4 regions of the Mesorhizobium sp. M0771 genome follow, and region 1 is predicted to be linked to each of the others. Evidence: riboswitches for the same ligand, from Rfam matches in the RefSeq annotation. Region 1 holds a riboswitch; each other region holds the start of a gene.

Region 1 (4,941 bases):
AAGCGCGGCATTGCCATGGTGTTCCAGTCCTATGCGCTCTATCCGCACATGACCGTCTACGACAACATGGCCTTCTCGATGAAGATCGGCAAGGAAAGCAAGGCCGAGATCGACAAGCGGGTGCGGCAGGCCGCCGAAATCCTGCAGCTGACCAAATATCTCGACCGCCTGCCCAAGGCGATGTCGGGCGGCCAGCGCCAGCGTGTCGCCATCGGTCGCGCCATCGTGCGCAATCCGAAAGTGTTCCTGTTCGACGAGCCGCTGTCGAATCTCGACGCGGCGCTGCGCGTCGCGACCCGCATCGAGATCGCCAAGCTCAAGGAATCGATGCCTGCCACGACCATGATCTACGTCACCCACGATCAGGTCGAAGCGATGACGCTCGCCGACCGCATCGTCGTGCTGAAGGATGGCCATATCGAGCAGGTCGGCACGCCGATGGACCTCTACAAGAAGCCCGGCAATCTGTTCGTTGCCCAGTTCATCGGCTCGCCGGCCATGAACATCCTGCCGGCGACAATCGACAGGACGGGCAACCCGACAATCGTCAGCCATGTCGGCGGCCGCAAGGCAACGGTGCCGATCGCAACGCCGGCGTCAGCAAAGGGTGCGGCAGTCAGCTTCGGCGTGCGGCCGGAGGATCTGTCGGCCGCCACCGGCGCGGAATATCTTTTCGAGGGCGTGGTAGACTATGTCGAGCAACTCGGCGAGGTGCAGCTTGTCTATGTCGATATCGGCCGCGCTGACCTGCCGTTGGTGACCAAGCTGCCCGGCAATGTCGAGGTCAAGCGCGGGGCAAAGCTGCGACTGACCGCGGATGCCGGGGACCTGCACATCTTCGACGCCGATGGGCACTCCTTCTCGCTCAAGCCGGTGGAAGTGAAGGCGGCTTGAGATAGCTGCGTCGTACAGGCATGAAAAAAGAGCGGCGGGCCAGGCCCGCCGCTCTTTTTTTAAGCTTCGGCTGTTAGTTGTTGCCGAACCGATCCCTGTCGCTGCTCTGAGGAACGAACTTCTGTTGGTCGTTCGACGAGTTCAGCAGCTTGTAGACCGCCGAGTTGGTGCCGGTCGACGAAGTGCGGGTGGTGTCGACGGCAGCGGCCGGCTGGTTGGCGCCATTGGAGCCATAATTGTCGCTGCCGGCAAAGGCAGCGCTCGAAATAGCCAGAACGGCTGCGGTGGCAAGAACGATCTTCTTCATTTTAGTCTCCTGAATTTTTCTGATGCCGCCAGCTGCAGCGGATAAGCCCGCCACGTGCTGGAAACCGGCTTTTAGCGGCCGAAAAGGTTACGGTCGGCACCGTGGGCAGGCGCCTGCTCGGCTGGAGCCGACTTCTCAACCGAAGCCGTATGGCCACTATCGGTCGACGTAATCGCAGGCTGGTTGGCGCCGTTCGAACCGTAGTTGTCGCTGCCGGCGAAAGCGCTGCCGGAGATGGCCAAAACGGCGGCGGCAGCAAGGATGATCTTTTTCATTTCAATACTCCTGAATTTTTTGGGATCCCGAGAGCGACGGGTTAGCCGCCCTTCTTTGGTCGGGATCAGCGATTGCCGTAGAGGTCGCGGTCGGCGCCCTGAACGACAGGCTGCTTGTCAGCGTGCGCCGGCTTCTGAATGGAAGCCGTATACGAGCTGTCGACCGAGACGGCTGGCTGGTTCGCACCATTGGAACCGTAATTGTCGCTACCGGCGAAGGCGCTGCCGGTGATCGCCAAAACGGCTGCGGCAGTGAGGATGATCTTTTTCATTTTTAGTACTCCAGTTTGTCTGGCCGTCTAGCGGCGTGTCTTGGGAGGAATTCGCGTCGTTCGGACAGCCCCGATGTGGGAAAGCCATAGGCTGGTTTCCAATCACGAAGTTGTTCCGTGTGGACCACGGTCCTGCACCTTGAAATTGTGCCAGGAAGTTCCTCTATGGTCATTTATCGCATTGTTTTCAGTTGCTTATGTCGAACCGAGTGGTTCGCTCCGGTGTCGGTTTCCGGGCCGTCGTTCACACCGTCCTGCACGCATTGTCAACAGAAACGAACCGTTCGGTTCGATTAGAGATTGCTAATAGTAACTTTTCGATACCGTTGAGCCCTTTTTGCCCCCGATCGGAACTGGATCCGCAGCGATTCGAAACGGCGATGATAGCGCCGCAAGACAGGATCTCAGCCCTTCGGTGGTCGGCGGGGCGTATGCCGCGCGTGTCGCGCCGCATGGATATGATGTCGCTTTCATGCCGACGTCGCGATCGCTGCCGTGATTAGATGATCGCATCTCAGGTGCCGCTTCGTGACGACGCAGCGGAGAATTGGGAAGCCGGTCAGAATCCGGCGCTGCCCCCGCAACGGTGGTGGAGTTGAAGTCGCAACGGGAGACCACTGGGCAGCAGCCTGGGAAGGTGTCGCGATGGTCCGCAAGGACAACTCCAGAGCCCGGAAACCAGCCCGAGATGCATAGACTCGACTGATCGCGGTGGGCGGTCAAGAGGTGGATAGTGCATGTCCGGCGCCGCGCCGGCCTGCGTCCGATCCTTCCTCCATCACCACCAAGTTCAGTCCTTAAACCACGAGGACAGAACTATGGATACGCGCAACGACATGCTGAGGCTCCTGAACGGCCGCAAGCAAGGCTTTTCGCTGGAACAGCCCTTCTACACCGACCCGGACTATTTCAAGCTCGACATGGAGCTTATCTGGTATCGCGACTGGCTGTTCATCGGCCATGATTGCGAACTGCCGAAGCCCGGCAGCTATATCACCGTGCAGATCGGCGATTATCCGGTGGTGCTGGTCCGCGACCAGAAGGGCAACATCAACGCCTTTCACAATTCCTGCCGCCATCGCGGCAGCCGTGTCTGCAACACTGAGAAGGGCATGGCGGCAAAGCTTGTCTGCCCCTATCACCAGTGGACCTACGAGCTTGACGGCCGGCTGCTGTTTGCCCGCCAGATGGCCGACGGTTTCGACAAGAGCCAGTTCGGCCTGAAGCCCGTCGCCTGCGAGAGCGTCGGCGGCTACATCTTCATCTGCCTGGCAAAAGAACCTGCCGACTTTGCCCCGATGCGCGCCATGATAGAGCCCTACCTCAAGCCGCACCGGCTGAATGAAGCCAAGGTCGCCTTCGAGAGCACCATCATCGAGAAGGGCAACTGGAAGCTGGTCTGGGAAAACAACCGCGAATGCTATCACTGCGCCGGCAATCATCCAGAGCTGTGCAAGACATTCCCCGAAGCGCCGACGGTGACCGGCGTGCAGGGCGCCGACAGCGATCCGGAGATGCTGGCGCACTGGGCGAAATGCGAGGCGGCGGGCCTGCCGAGCAAGTTCCGCATCGATCCGGCCGGGCAATACCGCGCCACCCGCGCGCCGCTGCTGCGCGATGCCGTCAGCTACACGATGTCCGGAAAGCGCGCGGTGACGAAGAACCTGTCCGACACTGTTGCCGCCGACCGCATCGGCACCTTGATGCACTACCACTATCCGACGACCTGGAACCACATACTGATCGACCATGCGGTCACCTTCCGGGTGCTGCCGATCAGCGCCACCGAAACCGCGGTGACGACCAAGTGGCTGGTGCACAAGGATGCGGTCGAGGGGGTCGACTACAACCTTGAGGAGCTCACCCATGTCTGGACCGAGACCAACGACCAGGACCGCCGCATCGTCGAGGAAAACGCCTTTGGCATCCTGTCTCCGGCCTATGAGCCCGGCCCCTATTCGGAGCTGCACGAGGGCGGCGTGATCCAGTTCGTCGAATGGTACGCGGCCTTCATCGGCCCGCGCCTTGCCGAAGGCGGCCGGCCGGCGCTACGCAGCGTCGCGTGAGCTGGAGCAGGCGAAGAGGGACCAGAGGATGAATGCGATGACGGATCTTGGGCTCTATCGCCATCTTGACCAGATGGCGCCGTGGAACGATAGGCTGCAGGTGCTGGAAGTGATCGGCGTCAGCGACGAGGCGCCCGACGTCAAGACCTTCACCTTCCGCTCCGACAACCAGACCTGGTTCCGCTACAAGCCGGGCCAGTTCCTGACGCTGGAACTGCCGACACCGGACGGGCCGCTGATGCGCACCTACACGCTGTCGTCGTCGCCATCGCGGCCGTTTTCGATCGCGGTGACGATCAAGGCGCAGGCCGGCAGCATCGGCACGCGCTGGATGTTCGACCATCTGGTGCCCGGTTCGCATGTCAAGGCCTACGGACCGGCCGGCGACTTCTCGTTGCACAGCCACCCGGCGGCCAAATACCTGTTCATTTCCGCCGGCTCCGGCGTGACGCCGATGATGTCGATGCTGCGCTGGCTGAACGACTGCGCGCCATGGACCGATGTCGGTTTCGTCAACTGCGCGCGGCGTGCCGAAGAGATCATCTTCCGCAAGGAACTCGAACTGCTCGGCGGCCATATGCCCGGCCTGTCGCTCGGCTTCATGATCGAGGAACGTTCCAGCCGCGAAGGCTGGTACGGCCATATGGGCCGCATCGATGCGATCCGGCTGCCCTTGCTGGCTCCGGACTTCCGCGAGCGCGAAATCTTCTGCTGCGGCCCCGATCCGTTCATGCGCGCCGTGCGCGGCATGCTGGATGCCGCCGGCTTCGACATGACGAAATACCATCAGGAGAGCTTTGCCGCGCCTGTGGTGGAGGAAATTCCGGCGCCGTTTGCCTCCCCGGTCGAGGACGGCATCGCTGTACCTGTCGAAGCCGTGACGCCGATCCGCTTCTCGCTTTCGGAGGTCGACGCCGGCTGCGTCGCCGGCCAGACCGTGCTGCAGACCGCGCGCAGCTCGGGCGTGCGGATTCCCGCCGCCTGCGAGTTCGGCCTGTGCGGCACCTGCAAGGTGAAGAAGGTCTCCGGCGAAGTCGAGATGAGCCACAATGGCGGCATCCTCGACCACGAGATCGATGACGGTTTTATCCTTGCCTGCTGCTCGAAACCATTGTCGGCGCTCGAAA
Region 2 (4,941 bases), on a different contig from region 1:
GCCGTCGGCTTTGACGGCCGGCGTTGCTCCGTCGTTCATGCCCTCACCGAGCAGTCGCCCGACATCAGCCAAGGCGTTGACGAGGGAAGAGGGCAAGACCTCCAGCAGGGAGCGGGAGATCAGGGCCTCATGTTCGGCTACGCATGCCGAGAAACCGATACCCTGATGCCTTTGCCGATCCAGCTCGCTCATCGCTTGACGAAACGGCAGGCGTATGTCCGGAAGGCACAACAGCTTGGCTGGTTGCGTCCTGACATGAAATCCCAAGTCTCAGTGCGCTATGAGGGGTTGCGCCCGGTCGCCCTGGATACCATCGTCGTGTCGACGCAACATGACGAGCAGGTCTCGCAAGAGACTGTCCGCGAGGGCGTCATTGAGGAAATCATAAAGCCTGTCCTGCCGACCCACCTGGAGACGGAAGGCATCAGAATTCTGGTCAACCCGACGGGGCGGTTCGTAGTCGGCGGGCCGCGCGGCGACTGCGGTCTCACTGGACGCAAGATCATCGTCGACTCCTATGGCGGGATGGGTCGTCATGGCGGCGGCGCCTTCTCGGGCAAGGACCCGTCCAAGGTTGACCGCTCAGCTGCCTATGCGGCCCGCTATGTCGCAAAGAACATCGTCGCTAGCGGACTCGCAGACGTGTGCGAGGTGCAGCTTGCTTACGCAATCGGCGTGGCCAGTCCGGTTTCCGTCATGGTCAACACGTTCGGGACAGCCAGGGTTGAGGAGAGCAGGATCGAGCGCCTCATTCCAGAGTTGTTCGATCTCAGACCGAAAGGCATTATCAAGATGCTTGATCTCTTACGCCCTATATACCGCAATACAGCGACCTATGGCCATTTCGGCCGTGAAGAGCCTGATTTCACCTGGGAGAAGACAGACAGGGCAGACGAATTGCGTCGCGAGGCAGGACTCGCCGCCCCGTGAGACCGGCGAACGGATTGGAAAAGCCCATTCCCACCGGGCAGACCCACGCCTGGCAGGCGTGGCGAGAAGCGGCTCGGGTTTTTTGGCGGAGACATTGATGCCCGATTATGACGTGCTTTGCATCGGCAATGCCATTGTCGACATCATCGCCCAGTGCGACGAGGAATTCCTCGAGACCAACGGCATCATCAAGGGTGCGATGAACCTCATCGACACCAGGCGCGCCGAGCTGCTCTACAGCCGCATGGGCCCGGCGATCGAGGCCTCCGGCGGCAGCGCGGGCAATACGGCGGCCGGCGTCGCCAGCTTCGGCGGCCGCGCCGCCTTCTTCGGCAAGGTGTCGAACGACCCGCTCGGCGAAATCTACGCCCACGACATCCATGCCCAGGGCGTTGCCTTCGACACCAGGCCGCTCGAGGGACAGCCGCCGACGGCGCGCTCGATGATCTTCGTCACCCCCGACGGCGAGCGTTCGATGAACACCTATCTCGGCGCCTGCATCGAACTCGGGCCGGAAGACGTCGAGGCCGACAAGGCGTCGGGCGCCAAGGTCACCTATTTCGAGGGCTATCTGTGGGATCCGCCGCGCGCCAAGGAGGCGATCCGGCAGACGGCGAAGCTCGCACACGCGGCCCGACGCGAAGTGTCGATGACGTTGTCGGATTCGTTCTGCGTCGACCGCTACCGCGACGAGTTCCTCGAGTTGATGCGCTCGGGCACCGTCGACATCGTCTTTGCCAACAGCCACGAGATCAAGTCGCTCTACCAGACCAAATCCTTCGACGAGGCGCTGGCGGCGATCCGCAAGGACTGCAAGATTGCCGCCGTCACCCGCTCGGAAAAAGGCTCGGTGATCGTGCGCGGCGACGAGACCGTCACCATTCAGGCGACTACGATCCGCGAGCTGGTCGACACCACCGGCGCCGGCGACCTCTACGCCGCCGGTTTCCTCTATGGCTATACGAGCGGGCGCAGCCTGAAGGATTGCGGCGACCTTGGCTCGCTGGCGGCCGGCCTGGTGATCCAGCAGATCGGCCCAAGGCCAAGGCAGAATTTGCGCCGCGAGGCGGAACGGGCTGGGTTGCTGTAGATGCGCGGCAACTAACCAGCCGCCCTACTGACGCGATCATCGCAGTGGCGGAACTGTGTCAAAGCTCGCTGCGATCTTCTGCATTCTAACGACGTTGTCACGCGCTTGAAGTCTTGTCCGAAATCCTTCATGGGCGACCCTGCGAGGGATGTCGCAGCCCGACAGGAATCCATTAGTTGGACAATGGTGGCAGCGCAGCAGCGCCGCCAATGGGCGACTGAATATTTCACAATGTTAGACAAGCGTAAAAGCGCGATCGCATAACGACATAAACATTTCGTTATGCGTCATTGACAAGAGAGCGGATTGTTGTGATTGTCTGCGTGTCGTGGTTCTTCGCGTGCGGCGCTGCCGCAGCGAAGCTAAGAGGGAAGCCGGTGCGATGCCGGCGCTGCCCCCGCAACTGTTAGCGGCGAGTCAACCCCACTCATGTCACCGAGGCGAATACCCTCGGGAAGACGGGTAGTGACCCCGCGAGCCAGGAGACCTGCCACGGCGAATTACGTCCACGGGCGGGGTGTCTCGGTGGCCGCTGCAACCCGGCGTTGGTGCCGGCCTGCTAGCGTCTTCCTTGTCACCGACGCCCCAATCAACGGGGTATGACATGACTGTCTCTCAGCGAATTCCGGTAGCAACGCTCGGCGTGCCGCGATTCGGTCGTCGGCGAGAACTGAAATTCGCGCTTGAAAGCTACTGGTCCGGAACATCGTCCGCTAGTGATCTTCTCACGATGGCGAAGGCGCTCCGTGCCGCTAGCTGGGAGGAGCAGCGCGATCGCGGCGTATCGAAAATCCCGTCGAACGACTTCTCGCTTTACGACCATGTGCTCGACACCGCAGCCATGGTCGGCGCCGTTCCATCCCGTTACGGCTGGAATAGCGGCGAGGTCCCACTTGACATCTACTTCGCAATGGCGCGCGGCAACCCGGCTCAGACCGAGGATTGTAGACACGCTGGTCACCAGGAGGAGGCTCATGGACCTGGTGTAACCGCGATGGAAATGACCAAGTGGTTTGACACCAACTACCACTACATTGTGCCGGAACTCGATGATGATCAGACGTTCGCCCTCTCGTCATCGAAGCCGGTCGATTACTTCCTCGAGGCTAAAGCTCTCGGCATTCACACACGCCCAGTCATCCTTGGACCCATCACCTTCCTCAAGCTGGCGAAATCGCCTGCCGAAGGGTTCGGTCCCATCGCGCTCCTACCGCGGCTGCTGCCCGTTTACGAGCAAGTCCTGCAGAGGCTGAAGCTGTCGGGAGCCGACTGGGTGCAGATCGATGAGCCAGCGCTTGTCCTCGATCTGAACCCGAACGAACAAGCTGCGTTCGAATTCGCCTATGGCCAGCTGTCGAAAGCCGCGCCCGAGCTGAAGATCATGCTGGCTACGTATTTCGGGTCGCTGGGAGACAATCTCGAAACCGCGGTTTCTCTGCCCCTGGCCGGGCTGCATATTGATCTCGTGCGCGCTCCCGAGCAGCTGGAAACGGTGGGTCGGCTCGCTCCGAAGGATCTGGTGCTCTCGCTTGGCTTGATCGATGGCCGCAACGTCTGGCGTGCGAACCTGCCCGCCATTCTCGACCGCATCAAACCGATCGTCGCCGGCTGGCCCTTGGACCGCGTCGAAATCGCGCCTTCTTGCTCGATGCTGCATGTGCCGATTGACCTGCGCATGGAGACGGAACTCGAGGCCGACATCAGGTCGTGGCTCGCCTTCGCGGCCCAGAAGACCGACGAGCTGGTCTTGCTGGCCCGGGCCCTGTCCCAAGGCAGGGATGCGGTGGCAGGCGCGTTGAAAGCGACTGCCGAGGCTGCCGCCACTCGCTTGACGTCCACGAAGATCCATGATCCGCTTGTTGAGGGGCGGATCGCCAGCATTGACCATAGCATGAAACGACGAGAGAGCGCTTTTGGCGAGCGCTCCAGAGTCCAGGCCGGCACGCTCGGGCTGCCGCCGTTCCCGACGACGACAATCGGGTCCTTCCCGCAGACGCCGCAGGTACGCCGCGCGCGGTCCGCTCATGCGAAGGGCCAGCTCAGTTATGTCGACTACGAGATTTTCCTGAAGAAGGAGATCGAGTCAGCAATTCGTTGGCAGGAAGAGATCGGGCTGGACGTGCTGGTGCACGGTGAGTTCGAACGAAACGACATGGTACAGCATTTCGGCGAGCAGCTGTCCGGCTTCGCCTTCACCCAGCATGCCTGGGTACAAAGCTATGGGTCGCGCTACGTGCGTCCCCCCATCATCTTCGGGGACGTATCGAGGCGCAATCCGATGACGGTGCGCTGGTGGCAATTCGCCCAGTCGCTTACGGAAAAGCCCGTGAAGGGAATGCTCACGGGCCCAGTCACCATTCTCAACTGGTCCTTTGTTCGCGACGACGTACCCCGCTCCGAAGCCTGCCGCCAGATCGCGCTCGCCATCCGCGACGAAGTCACGGATCTCGAAAGGTCCGGCGCAAGGATGATCCAGATCGATGAGGCCGCGTTTCGCGAAGGATTGCCACTGCGCCAGTCCGACTGGAATGTCTATCTCGAATGGGCTGTCGAATGCTTCCGGATCGTTTCAACGGGTGTAAAGGACGCGACTCAAATCCATACCCACATGTGCTATTCGGAGTTCAACGAGATCATCGACGCAATTGCTGAAATGGATGCCGATGTCATTTCGATTGAGACGTCGCGCTCGAACATGCAACTGCTGGACGCCTTCACGAGCACCAAATATCCGAACGAAATCGGTCCCGGCGTCTATGACATTCACTCACCACGTGTCCCGGAGGTCGGCGAGATTTCGGACCTAATCATGCTTGCACGCGAGCGACTGTCCGACGGCCAACTGTGGGTAAACCCGGACTGTGGCCTCAAAACACGCAAATGGGAGGAGGTCCGCCCTGCCCTCATGAACATGGTCGCTG
Region 3 (4,941 bases), on a different contig from region 1:
AATCACAAGGAAAAGCTTCTCGGCGTCTGGCCCGTACAGATAGAGGGTGCATTTGCCCTCGCCAAACTCGTCGCCATCAAATTCGCCGACATGCGCATTCGAAACAGCTTGTTCCAACCGATCCTCCAGAACTTGGACCGATTGCCGCTCTTCCGGCGCCCCGAACTGACCGCCGCTCAGAAGAAGATAGACAATTACCGCTTGTTCCAACGGTCATCTCCCGAAGTTAGACCCTCAAAACTCGATTCCCTGCTGCGCCTTAACGCCTGCGGAAAAATGGTGTTTGGTCACGCCCATCTCGGTGACGAGGTCGGCCGCCTCGACCAGCGCCGGCTTGGCATTGCGGCCGGTGACGACGACATGCAGGCCTTCGCGCCGCGCCTTCAGCGCCGCGACCACCTTGTCGAGATCGAGATAGTCGTAGCGCAGCGCAATGTTGAGCTCATCGAGGACGACAAGGCTGACAGAGGGGTCGGCGATCAGCTCCAGCGCCTTGGCCCAGGCGGCTTCGGCCGCCGCAATGTCGCGCTTCAGATCCTGCGTCTCCCAGGTGAAACCCTCGCCCATCGTGTGCCAGACGACACGGTCGCCGAACGCCGCGAAGGCATCCTTCTCGCCGGTGTGCCATTTGCCCTTGATGAACTGGACCATTCCGACGCGCTTGCCATAGCCGAGCATGCGCAGCGCCAGCCCGAAGGCAGCCGTGGTCTTGCCCTTGCCGGGTCCGGTGTTGACGATCAGCAGCCCCTTCTCGACCGTCTTTTCCGCGACCTCGGCGTCCTGCACCGCCTTGCGCTTGGCCATCTTGGCGCGATGGCGCTCTTCGTCTTTTGTGTCGATATCGGTCATCTCATTTCACCTTGAGCGGCAGCCCCGCCACCATCAGAAGCACCATATCAGCTACGACCGCGATCTGCTGGTTGAGCCGGCCGGCGGCATCGCGGAACCGGCGTGCCAGCGCATTGTCGGGCACAATGCCTTGTCCGACTTCGTTGGAGACCACGAACCACGGTCCGCGCGGCCGCGAAAGCACATCGGCCAGCCGCCGGCACTCCCCCTCCAGATCATGATCGGCCAGCATATGATTGGTCAGCCACAGCGTCAGGCAGTCGACAAGCACCGGCTGGTTGTCCGGCAATGCCTCGATCGCACCTGCAAGATCAAGCGGGGCATCGATGGTCGCCCATCCCTCGCCGCGGCGCGAGCGGTGCTGCGCGATGCGCTCGCGCATTTCGCCGTCATAGGCTTGCGCGGTGGCGATATAAGCCCATGGCGGCGGCAACGCCGTCGCCAAACTTTCGGCATGCACGCTCTTGCCGGAGCGCGCACCGCCGATGATGAAGGTCAAACTGCGATCAGGCAAAGGTGTCGCGCAGGCTGGTCGCGGTGCCGGTGAAGCGCGCGCGCACTATGCCGACAACCGCGCCGAGCACCACCCAGAACACCAGATTGGTCAGCGTCACCGCCACCACGAACTGATGATGCAGGCCCTCCGGGATCGGCGTTACAAAACTGTCAGGCTGCGGCGCGCCGACAATATGCGGGGCGACGATCAGGACGACGGCGAGCACGGTCAGGGGCGCCGACGTGCGGAAGGTGATAAGGGCAAGACCGATCGCCGTTGCCATCACCGTTGCCCACCACCAGATCTGGCGCTGCATGAGATCGGCCGCCGGCATTGCCGGCAGTTCCGGCGGCAGGCCGAGTCCCGGCGCCAGCGTGAAAACGGCAAAGCCGGCCAGACCCCAGAACACGCCCTGGCGCCAGCTGCCGATGCCACCGGCGAACTCGGAAACCGCCACCAGGACCAGCGCGAAGCCGATGCCGGTGACGATATTGGCGACGACACTGAAGGCGAAGCGCTCGAAGCCGTCGGCCGGCGCCCAGCCTTCGTCCTCCGCCGGCGCGGCTGCTTCAGCCGGTGTTGCGCTGCTCACCGCATTTTCCGCCGGCGCGGCGGTGCTCATGGCATTGGTGTCCGTAGCGTTGGCGGCGGGCACCGCGGCATGCTGATGCTCGTGGCCGCCACCAGCCTTTTCGTAGACCTCCGCCTTGAGGATCAGCGGCACGGTGGCGTAGGCCTGCATGCAGGCGAGAGCGACACCGGCCACGAGCCCTGCGATCGCCGCGATGAACACGACGTTGCGAAACAGGTTCATGATGTCAGATCCTCGTCAGTGGCAGGGAAACGCCATCGAATGGCGATAGTCGTGCGCCGCATTGTGGACCGCATCGATGTGCGAGAAACCGACAACGCCGACGACGAAAATCCCCAGAAACGCGCTAAGCACGAGCTGCATGAAGCGCGACTGCGAGGAGACGGAAGCGCCGAGGGAGACGGAAGCGGAATTCATATCTTGTCCTTTCGCCCTCCACCCGAGGGCATCGAAGTCAGTTCCCTGTCGCCGGCAGGTCTCCTGGCTCGCGGATCAGCGCCCTTCCCCACCTTCCCGAAGAAAAAATCCCCAGTGGCTTGGAGAGGACTACCGCACACAGTTGCGGGGGCAGCCACGGCATTGGGCAACAAGTCAGCCCTCACCGCATTCCCTCTTGGTCCCTAACGGAACCGACGACATGCATGACTATAGGCTGAAACGGCCGCATCCGGCAAACCAAATTCCGCCGGCCAACAGCGCGAATGCGCCATGCGGCGTTACGGGTTCAACGCGGTGATCCGTTCGGCAACCAGCCGCTGCAGCCGCCACAGATGGCGATCGTGAATGCCGCGCTCTTCAAGGTTTTTCACCGTGTTGTAGAGATAGTCGGCGCCCGACCCCCAGTGCCCGCAGGACGTGGCCAGCCTTTCGACGACCTTGCCCTCGTCGAGCGGGCCGGAATAGGTCAGGCCGTTGCGGTTGATGACGAAGGCCAATGCCCTGAGCGGTCCGGCCTCGCTTGCAAGCTTCAGCATGCGCGGCCGGTAGCTTGTCGGCTTCAGCGTGATTTCGCGCCGGAAAAGCCGGCCCAACTGCCCGCGCCGGTTACTGTCGGTCAGCCGGAAGGCGACGCCCTTGCATTGTCCGCCACGGTCCAGCGCCATCATCAAGCCGGGGCTGTCCTTGGTGCCGCGCCAGCGCGTCATGTTCATGCAAAAGGACCGATGCCAGCCGCGCGCCAAGGCAACGCGGTCCTCGACATAATCTATTTCCGGTTTCCAGATCAGCGATCCATAGCCGAACAGCCATAGCGGTTCGCTGTCCGGGAGTTCGACCTGCAATTCATCCAGCAGCGCGTCATAGTCGGCTTCATCGAGATGCATCGCGTCCGGATCCGGCCCGGGGTCCCTGATCTCGCGCCAGCAGCGCGCGACCAGCTCCGGCGTAAGCGACATCTGTCGTGCGGCCACTTTCCGAATCCCCCCAATTTCCGAATGTCCCATGTCCACGACATGATTATGCGCCGCGCCTGCAACCGGCAATGCGGCACTCTGATTGACAAACGATTTGCCGGGGTGTCGGCTGACGCTTCATAGGAAGCCAGCCATGCATCCCAGCCCGAGCGAGCGCGACCCCTATAACGGCCTGAGCCGGGCCGAACCGACGCTACCGTCGTCGGCCTATTGGGATAGCGAGGCTTACCAGCGCGATCTCGACGCCATCTGGCACAAAAGCTGGCTGCTCGTCTGCCGCGAGGCCGACCTCGCCCAGCCGCTGGCGTTCAGGACATTCCGCGTCGGCACGCAGGAAATCGTCATTCTGCGGGACGAGACCGGCGAGTTGCGCGCCTTCCACAACACCTGCCGGCATCGCGGCTCGCAGCTTTGCCAGGAAAGCGAGGGCCGGCTGAAAGCGCGGCTCATCACTTGCCCTTACCATGCCTGGTCCTACTCGCTGCGCGGCGATCTCGTGCGCGTTCCCTCGAAATCGCTGCCAGATGGTTTCGACAAGGCAGATCATCCGCTCTACCGGGTGGCGCTGTCGGTGTGGCGCGGCTTTGTCTTTGTGAACCTTCAGCAGGCTGCGGCCGGCTCCGCCGGGACCTCCTTCGATCCCGCATCCGGCGACCTCGCCAACTGGCCGCTGGAACCGCTGGTATCAGGGCATGTCCTGCGCAAGGTGATGAACTGCAACTGGAAGATCTTCTGGGAGAACTTCAACGAGTGCCTGCATTGCCCGGGCGTCCACAAGGACCTGTCTCGGCTGGTGCCGATATACGGCCGCGGCCTGATGAGCCGGCACGACGACCCCGACTGGGTCCGCCATGCCGACAATGACGCGCCGGAGTTTTCGGGTGGCCTGCGCGCCGGCGCCGAGACCTGGTCGCGCGACGGACATGCCCATGGCCCGGTCTTACCGGGCCTGACGCCAGCCGAGCGTGCGGCCGGACAGACCTATGCCACCAGCCTGCCCTCGATGTTCATCGTCGGCCATGTCGATTATGTCAGGACGGTGCGACTGATGCCGCTCGGTCCCGAACAGACCGAACTCACCGCCGAATGGCTGTTCGCGCCCGAGGCGCTCGCCGAGACCGACATCGACAATGTCGTCGCCTTCGGTACCCAGGTGCTGGAGGAGGATGCCGCGATCTGCGAGGTCAACCAGAAAGGCCTGCGCTCGATGCGTCACGCGGCCGGCGTGCTGATGCCGGAGGAGTATGATCTGCATCGCTTCCACAACTGGGTGCGCGAGCGGCATGCGGCCTCCTGATCAAAGCGACTTCGGCAGATAGCGCCAGGTGATAAAGCCGCAAACCGCGGCCAGAATGCCCAGCGTCACGAACACCGAGCCGAGGCCGAAAAACGCCAGCACCACCGAATAGACCAGCGGCGGCGTCAGCTCGGAAAAGTCGAGATAGGTGCGGTAGACCGCGGCCATCTGCGCCCGCTCATAGGACCGCACCGAGCGCATGAAGGCGGTCGAGCCCAGTGCATCGAGCGCGATGGTGAAGAAGGCGCCGCAGAGCAGGAAAAAGCCCGTAAGCAGCGGCGCGGTAGTGCCGACC
Region 4 (4,941 bases), on a different contig from region 1:
CATTTGCCTGCTAGCATGACCGGAATCGCCGGCTAAAGTCGGGAAAATGGTTCGAGGCAAGACACTTTGACGAAGGACAAAATCTCACTCCCCGCGGCCAGGCGCATCGCGCTCGCCGCGCAAGGATTTCTCGATCCCCGCCCGGTCGGCACGCCCGATCGCCGCCACCTCGCCCGCGTGCTGTCGCGCACCGGCTTGCTGCAGATCGATTCCGTCAGCGCGGTGGTGCGCGCCCACTATATGCCGCTCTATTCGCGGCTTGGCCCCTACCCGCTGGCTTTGCTCGACAATGCGGCCATCACCCGCAAACGCACGGTGTTCGAATACTGGGCGCATGAGGCCTCGTTCCTGCCGGTCGAGACCTACCCGCTGATGCGCTGGCGCATGCAGCGGGCCGAGCAAGGCGACGAAATGTATCTCGGCCTCGCCAAATGGGGCCGCGAGCACGCCGCCTATATCGAAGAGATCTACCGCGCGGTCGCCGAGCGCGGCCCGATTGCCGCTTCGGCACTGGAAGGCCAGAAAGGTTCGGGCGGCTGGTGGGGCTGGAGCCACGCCAAGCACGCCTTCGAATGGCTCTTCTGGGCCGGACGCATCACCACGGCGCACCGCCGTGGCTTCGAACGCTTCTATGACCTGCCCGAGCGCGTGCTGCCGCAGGCGATCCTCGATCTGCCGGTGCCGGCCGCCGAGGACGCGCACCGCGAATTGCTGCGCATTTCTGCCCGCGCCCACGGCATCGCCACATCAGGCGATTTGCGCGACTATTTCCGCCTGTCGCCGGCCGACATGAAGGGCCGGTTGGAGGAACTGGTCGAACTGGGCGAGTTGCTGCCGGTACGCGTCGAAGGCTGGGACAAGCCGGCTTACCTCTATAAGGACGCCCGCCTGCCGCGAAAGACCGAGGCCCGCGCCTTGCTGGCGCCCTTCGATCCGGTGGTCTTCGAGCGAGCGCGCACCGAGCGTCTCTTCGATTTCCGCTACCGCATCGAGATCTACACCCCGGCCGACAAGCGGCAATATGGCTATTACGTGCTGCCTTTCCTGCTCGGCGACAAGATCGTCGCCCGCGTCGACCTCAAGGCCGACCGGCCTGCGAGTGTCTTACGCGTCCACGCCGCCTATGCCGAAGCAGGCGCACCGCCTGAGACCACCGCACAGCTTTTCGAGGAACTAAAGCAGATGCAGGGCTGGCTTGGACTTGAGCGCATCGAAGTGACGCCCGCCGGCGATTTGGGGCCGGCATTGGCTAGCGAGAGAGATGGCCAACCCTTGCAGCGTCTGTCATAGACGCCTCAATAAGCCTCGTAGGTTGTGCAATGGCATCGGACAAAGTGCTCGACATGATCCATGGCGCCCTCATTGCGCATGGAATAGATGCAGTCCGCAGAGATAGGGACGTCATGCTCCAATCGAAGCAGCTTCGGTTTGAGGCGGAGGTGTTCGAGACGAGTTCTGACCGGCTGGTCCTGGAAATCTACATTTTTTCTCCGCTGCTTGATGTTCAGCCGGTCATTGAATCCTTTGCTGGCTTCGGCGACACGCGCGAACAGGAACTGAACCAGGCGTTTGAAAAGTTTCTCCGTGGTGTTTTCCATGTGGCCATTGAGGGACTGGCCGATCACGTCTGCGAGAACATGCAGGCCGAAATAGAGCTTTGGCAGCGAAGCAGCGCCAGTTGGAAGATCTGGCGAAAAGATGCCCGCTGGAAAATCTATAGCGGCCCGGTCATTTCCCAGGCCACAACCGAGCTATGCTCGCTGACACCAGGCTATCCAGCATTCTGTGCCAAGCTGGAAAAGCTGTTCACAGCTTCGGTACCCCCCGGAAGCCATTTTGTCCGGACCTTTCTGGCAGGCTTGAAGGGCACGCTGATTAGTGCCGAAGTCCTTCTGGACAACGCGGTTTGGCATGAGGGACAGAATCTGGCTGTCGGTCATGACTGGGACTATGGCGATGGCTATCAAGCTATCCGACAGGTCATCCTGGCACTGCCGGAACCGGGACATGACAGCCCCTGCCGACATCGCCATGTCGTAGCCGTGCGTTGACACCGCCGCCCGCAAAAGCCTAAATCCGCTGCAGACGGTCCCCTGCCCGCAACGGCAAGGGCCAAGAGGGAATGCGGTGCGGGACGAAAATCCCAAATCCGCGGCTGTCCCCGCAACTGTAAGCGAAGAGCCAAGGCCGAAAGCCACTGGGTAACACCGGGAAGGCGGCTAACCAAGGCGATGACCCGCGAGCCAGGAGACCTGCCGTCTGAGACAAAGTATCCGATCGCCTGGCGGGTTTCCGGGCAAGGAGCACGGTTTTTGGACCAGAACAGCAGTTTTTCGGCTGGCACAGCGGACATTGCGTCCGGGGACAACGACGCCCTGACCGGCGTGACCGTCATCGTCTGCGCCTCCTGCCGCGATGAGACCGGTTCCGACGCCCATCCGCGCGCCGGCGAATTGCTGGCTGAGGACACACGCCGCGCCGCTGCCGGCGATATCCGGGTCCGCACCGCCGAATGTCTCGGCAATTGCAAGCGCCGCCTCAGCGCCGCGATCCTGCGTGATGGCTGCTGGAGCTATGTCTTCGGCGATCTGGCCCCAACCAGCGGCGCCGACCTCGTCACCGGCGCAAAGCTCTTCGCGACTTCGACCGACGGCCTCATCCCGTGGCGCGGCCGGCCCGATAGCCTCAAGCGCGGCCTCGTTGCCCGCATCCCACCCCTCGACATGCTGAAGGACTGACCATGAACGCTCCAAATCCGGCCGGCAATCTCTCCCGTGTTCCCTGCACCGTCGTCACCGGCTTCCTCGGCGCCGGCAAGACGACGCTGGTCCGCCATCTCCTGGAAAACGCCGGTGGCAAGCGCATTGCCATCATCGTCAACGAGTTCGGTGACATCGGCATCGACGGGGAAATCCTGAAAGGCTGCGGCATCGACACCTGCCCCGAGGAAAACATCCTCGAACTGGCCAATGGCTGCATCTGCTGCACGGTCGCCGACGATTTCGTGCCCGCCCTCGACAAGATCCTCGCGCTGACACCTAAGGTTGACCACATCCTGATCGAGACCTCGGGCCTGGCTCTGCCCAAGCCGCTGGTCCAGGCGTTCCAGTGGCCAAGCGTGAAGAGCCGGGTGACCGTCGATGGCGTCATTGCCGTGGTAGACGGCCCGGCGCTGGCCGAGGGCCGCGTTGCCAACGATATGGACGCCCTGCAGGCACAGCGCGCTCAGGACGAGACGCTCGACCACGACGATCCGGTCGAAGAAGTCTTCGAAGACCAGATCGCCTGCGCCGATTTGATCATCCTGTCGAAGAGCGATTTGATGGATTCAGCCGGTTCGGCCCGCGCCAACACCATCATCAATGAGCATTCCGCCCGCGCGGTAAAAATCGTGCCGACCGCGCATGGCAAGGTCGACCCGTCGGTGCTGCTTGGCCTCGGTCTCGCCGTCGAAGACGACATCGAGAACCGCAAGTCGCACCATGACGGCGCCTTCGACCACGAGCATGACGATTTCGACACCTTCATCGTCGACATCCCCTCGATCGCCAATCCGGACGAACTGGCCAGGCGCGTCGCTACGGTGGCCGAGGAAGAGAATGTGCTGCGCGTGAAAGGCTTCGTCGATGTCGGCGGCAAGCCGATGCGGCTTTTGCTGCAGGCCGTCGGCTCGCGCGTCAATCATTACTATGACCGCGCCTGGGCGGCTGAGGACGACCGCCGCTCCCGTCTTGTCGTCATTGGCCTGAAGGGGCTGAACCGCCCGGCGATCGAGCGTATACTCGCCGGCTGATCTCAGGAGCCATTCCAGGAAAAGTGTGAAACGGTTTTCCCACAGGAATTGCGTAAAAACAAGGAGATAGAGCGGTTCGCCGTTTCCGTGAAACGGTGAAACGCGCTAAGCCGCGATGCACATACTCACCACGACCTCCGCCTCGCTCGACGATCTCGCCGAACCGGTTGATCTCCGGCAGACGCCGGCGGATATCGTGGCGCTGTCCTTCACCGACAGCGACCTCGCCGGCCTCGCTGCGGCCTGGAAGGCCGATGCCGTCCGCCTGCCGTCGATGCGGTTGGCGGCGCTGCGCGACCTGCGCCATCCCATGTCCGTGGACCTCTGGATCGACAGCGTCGCCCGCCACGCCAAGGTGATTTTGGTGCGCATCCTCGGCGGCTACGACTGGTGGCGCTATGGCTGCGACCAGCTTGCCGCGACTGCCCGTGCGAACGGCATCAAGCTGGCGCTGCTGCCGGGCGAGAGCCACGACGAGGATCTCAGGCTGATCGAAGCCTCGACGCTGCCGCGCGAGGATCTGGACGGCCTGCTTGGTTATTTCCGCGAGGGTGGCCCGGAGAATATGACGGCGCTGGTGCAGCGGCTGGCGGGGTTGGCTGGGTCGGATGCGGCGGTTGCAGAGCCGGTCAGCGTGCCGAAAGCTGGCTACTACGAGCCAGGCCGCGGCGTCGTAGGCAAGTTGGATTTGGCCGATGTCGGCGTTCCTTCACACCCCCCTCTGTCCTGCCGGACATCTCCCCCGCAAGGGGGGAGATCAGCCGGCGCGGACCTCGGCACTTTTTCTGCCCAGTCGATAATAGATTCCTCTGCAACATCCCCGATTGGCGAAAGCGTCGATGACAGCGCAATCTCCCCCCTTGCGGGGGAGATGTCCGGCAGGACAGAGGGGGGTGGGCGGGAACTCGGCGCAGACAACATCAACCTTCCCATCATCCCCATCCTATTCTACCGCTCGATGCTGCTGGCCGCCGATGTCGCGCCAATCGATGCCCTCTTTGATGCACTCCGCCAGCGCGGCATGAGACCGATCCCGATCTTCGTCTCCAGCCTCAAAGACCCGACCTCCCTGGCCTTCGTCGGAACCGCGCTGGCCACGCTCAAGCCCACCGCCATCATCACCGCAACCGCCTTCGCTTCCGGTGCCG

What was found. A riboswitch is a leader RNA that binds a small molecule or an ion and turns the genes downstream of it on or off. The one in region 1 is predicted to bind cobalamin.
Region 2: another riboswitch for cobalamin. It lies ahead of metE (5-methyltetrahydropteroyltriglutamate--homocysteine S-methyltransferase); the one in region 1 lies ahead of NKI05_RS20415 (aromatic ring-hydroxylating oxygenase subunit alpha).
Region 3: another riboswitch for cobalamin. It lies ahead of NKI05_RS03925 (CbtB domain-containing protein); the one in region 1 lies ahead of NKI05_RS20415 (aromatic ring-hydroxylating oxygenase subunit alpha).
Region 4: another riboswitch for cobalamin. It lies ahead of NKI05_RS03690 (DUF1636 family protein); the one in region 1 lies ahead of NKI05_RS20415 (aromatic ring-hydroxylating oxygenase subunit alpha).

The regions. Positions count from the first base shown of each region.
Region 1 covers NZ_JAMYPC010000013.1:168,319-173,259, reverse strand. The annotation lists gene NKI05_RS20435 (ABC transporter ATP-binding protein) at 1-894, shown strand, start outside; gene NKI05_RS20430 (DUF680 domain-containing protein) at 968-1,201, opposite strand; gene NKI05_RS20425 (DUF680 domain-containing protein) at 1,273-1,476, opposite strand; gene NKI05_RS20420 (DUF680 domain-containing protein) at 1,542-1,748, opposite strand; cobalamin riboswitch at 2,248-2,449, shown strand; gene NKI05_RS20415 (aromatic ring-hydroxylating oxygenase subunit alpha) at 2,567-3,814, shown strand; gene NKI05_RS20410 (FAD-binding oxidoreductase) at 3,852-4,941, shown strand, end outside.
Region 2 covers NZ_JAMYPC010000025.1:33,732-38,672, reverse strand. The annotation lists gene metK (methionine adenosyltransferase) at 1-930, shown strand, start outside; gene NKI05_RS28060 (adenosine kinase) at 1,028-2,020, shown strand; cobalamin riboswitch at 2,333-2,529, shown strand; gene metE (5-methyltetrahydropteroyltriglutamate--homocysteine S-methyltransferase) at 2,625-4,941, shown strand, end outside.
Region 3 covers NZ_JAMYPC010000002.1:78,016-82,956, reverse strand. The annotation lists gene NKI05_RS03945 (hypothetical protein) at 1-210, opposite strand, end outside; gene cobO (cob(I)yrinic acid a,c-diamide adenosyltransferase) at 235-849, opposite strand; gene cobU (bifunctional adenosylcobinamide kinase/adenosylcobinamide-phosphate guanylyltransferase) at 851-1,363, opposite strand; gene NKI05_RS03930 (CbtA family protein) at 1,356-2,159, opposite strand; gene NKI05_RS03925 (CbtB domain-containing protein) at 2,175-2,354, opposite strand; cobalamin riboswitch at 2,391-2,586, opposite strand; gene NKI05_RS03920 (gamma-glutamylcyclotransferase) at 2,654-3,346, opposite strand; gene NKI05_RS03915 (aromatic ring-hydroxylating oxygenase subunit alpha) at 3,483-4,646, shown strand; gene NKI05_RS03910 (MFS transporter) at 4,647-4,941, opposite strand, start outside.
Region 4 covers NZ_JAMYPC010000002.1:31,774-36,714, reverse strand. The annotation lists gene NKI05_RS03700 (winged helix-turn-helix domain-containing protein) at 67-1,290, shown strand; gene NKI05_RS03695 (DUF6348 family protein) at 1,320-2,051, shown strand; cobalamin riboswitch at 2,070-2,274, shown strand; gene NKI05_RS03690 (DUF1636 family protein) at 2,313-2,738, shown strand; gene cobW (cobalamin biosynthesis protein CobW) at 2,741-3,793, shown strand; gene cobN (cobaltochelatase subunit CobN) at 3,909-4,941, shown strand, end outside.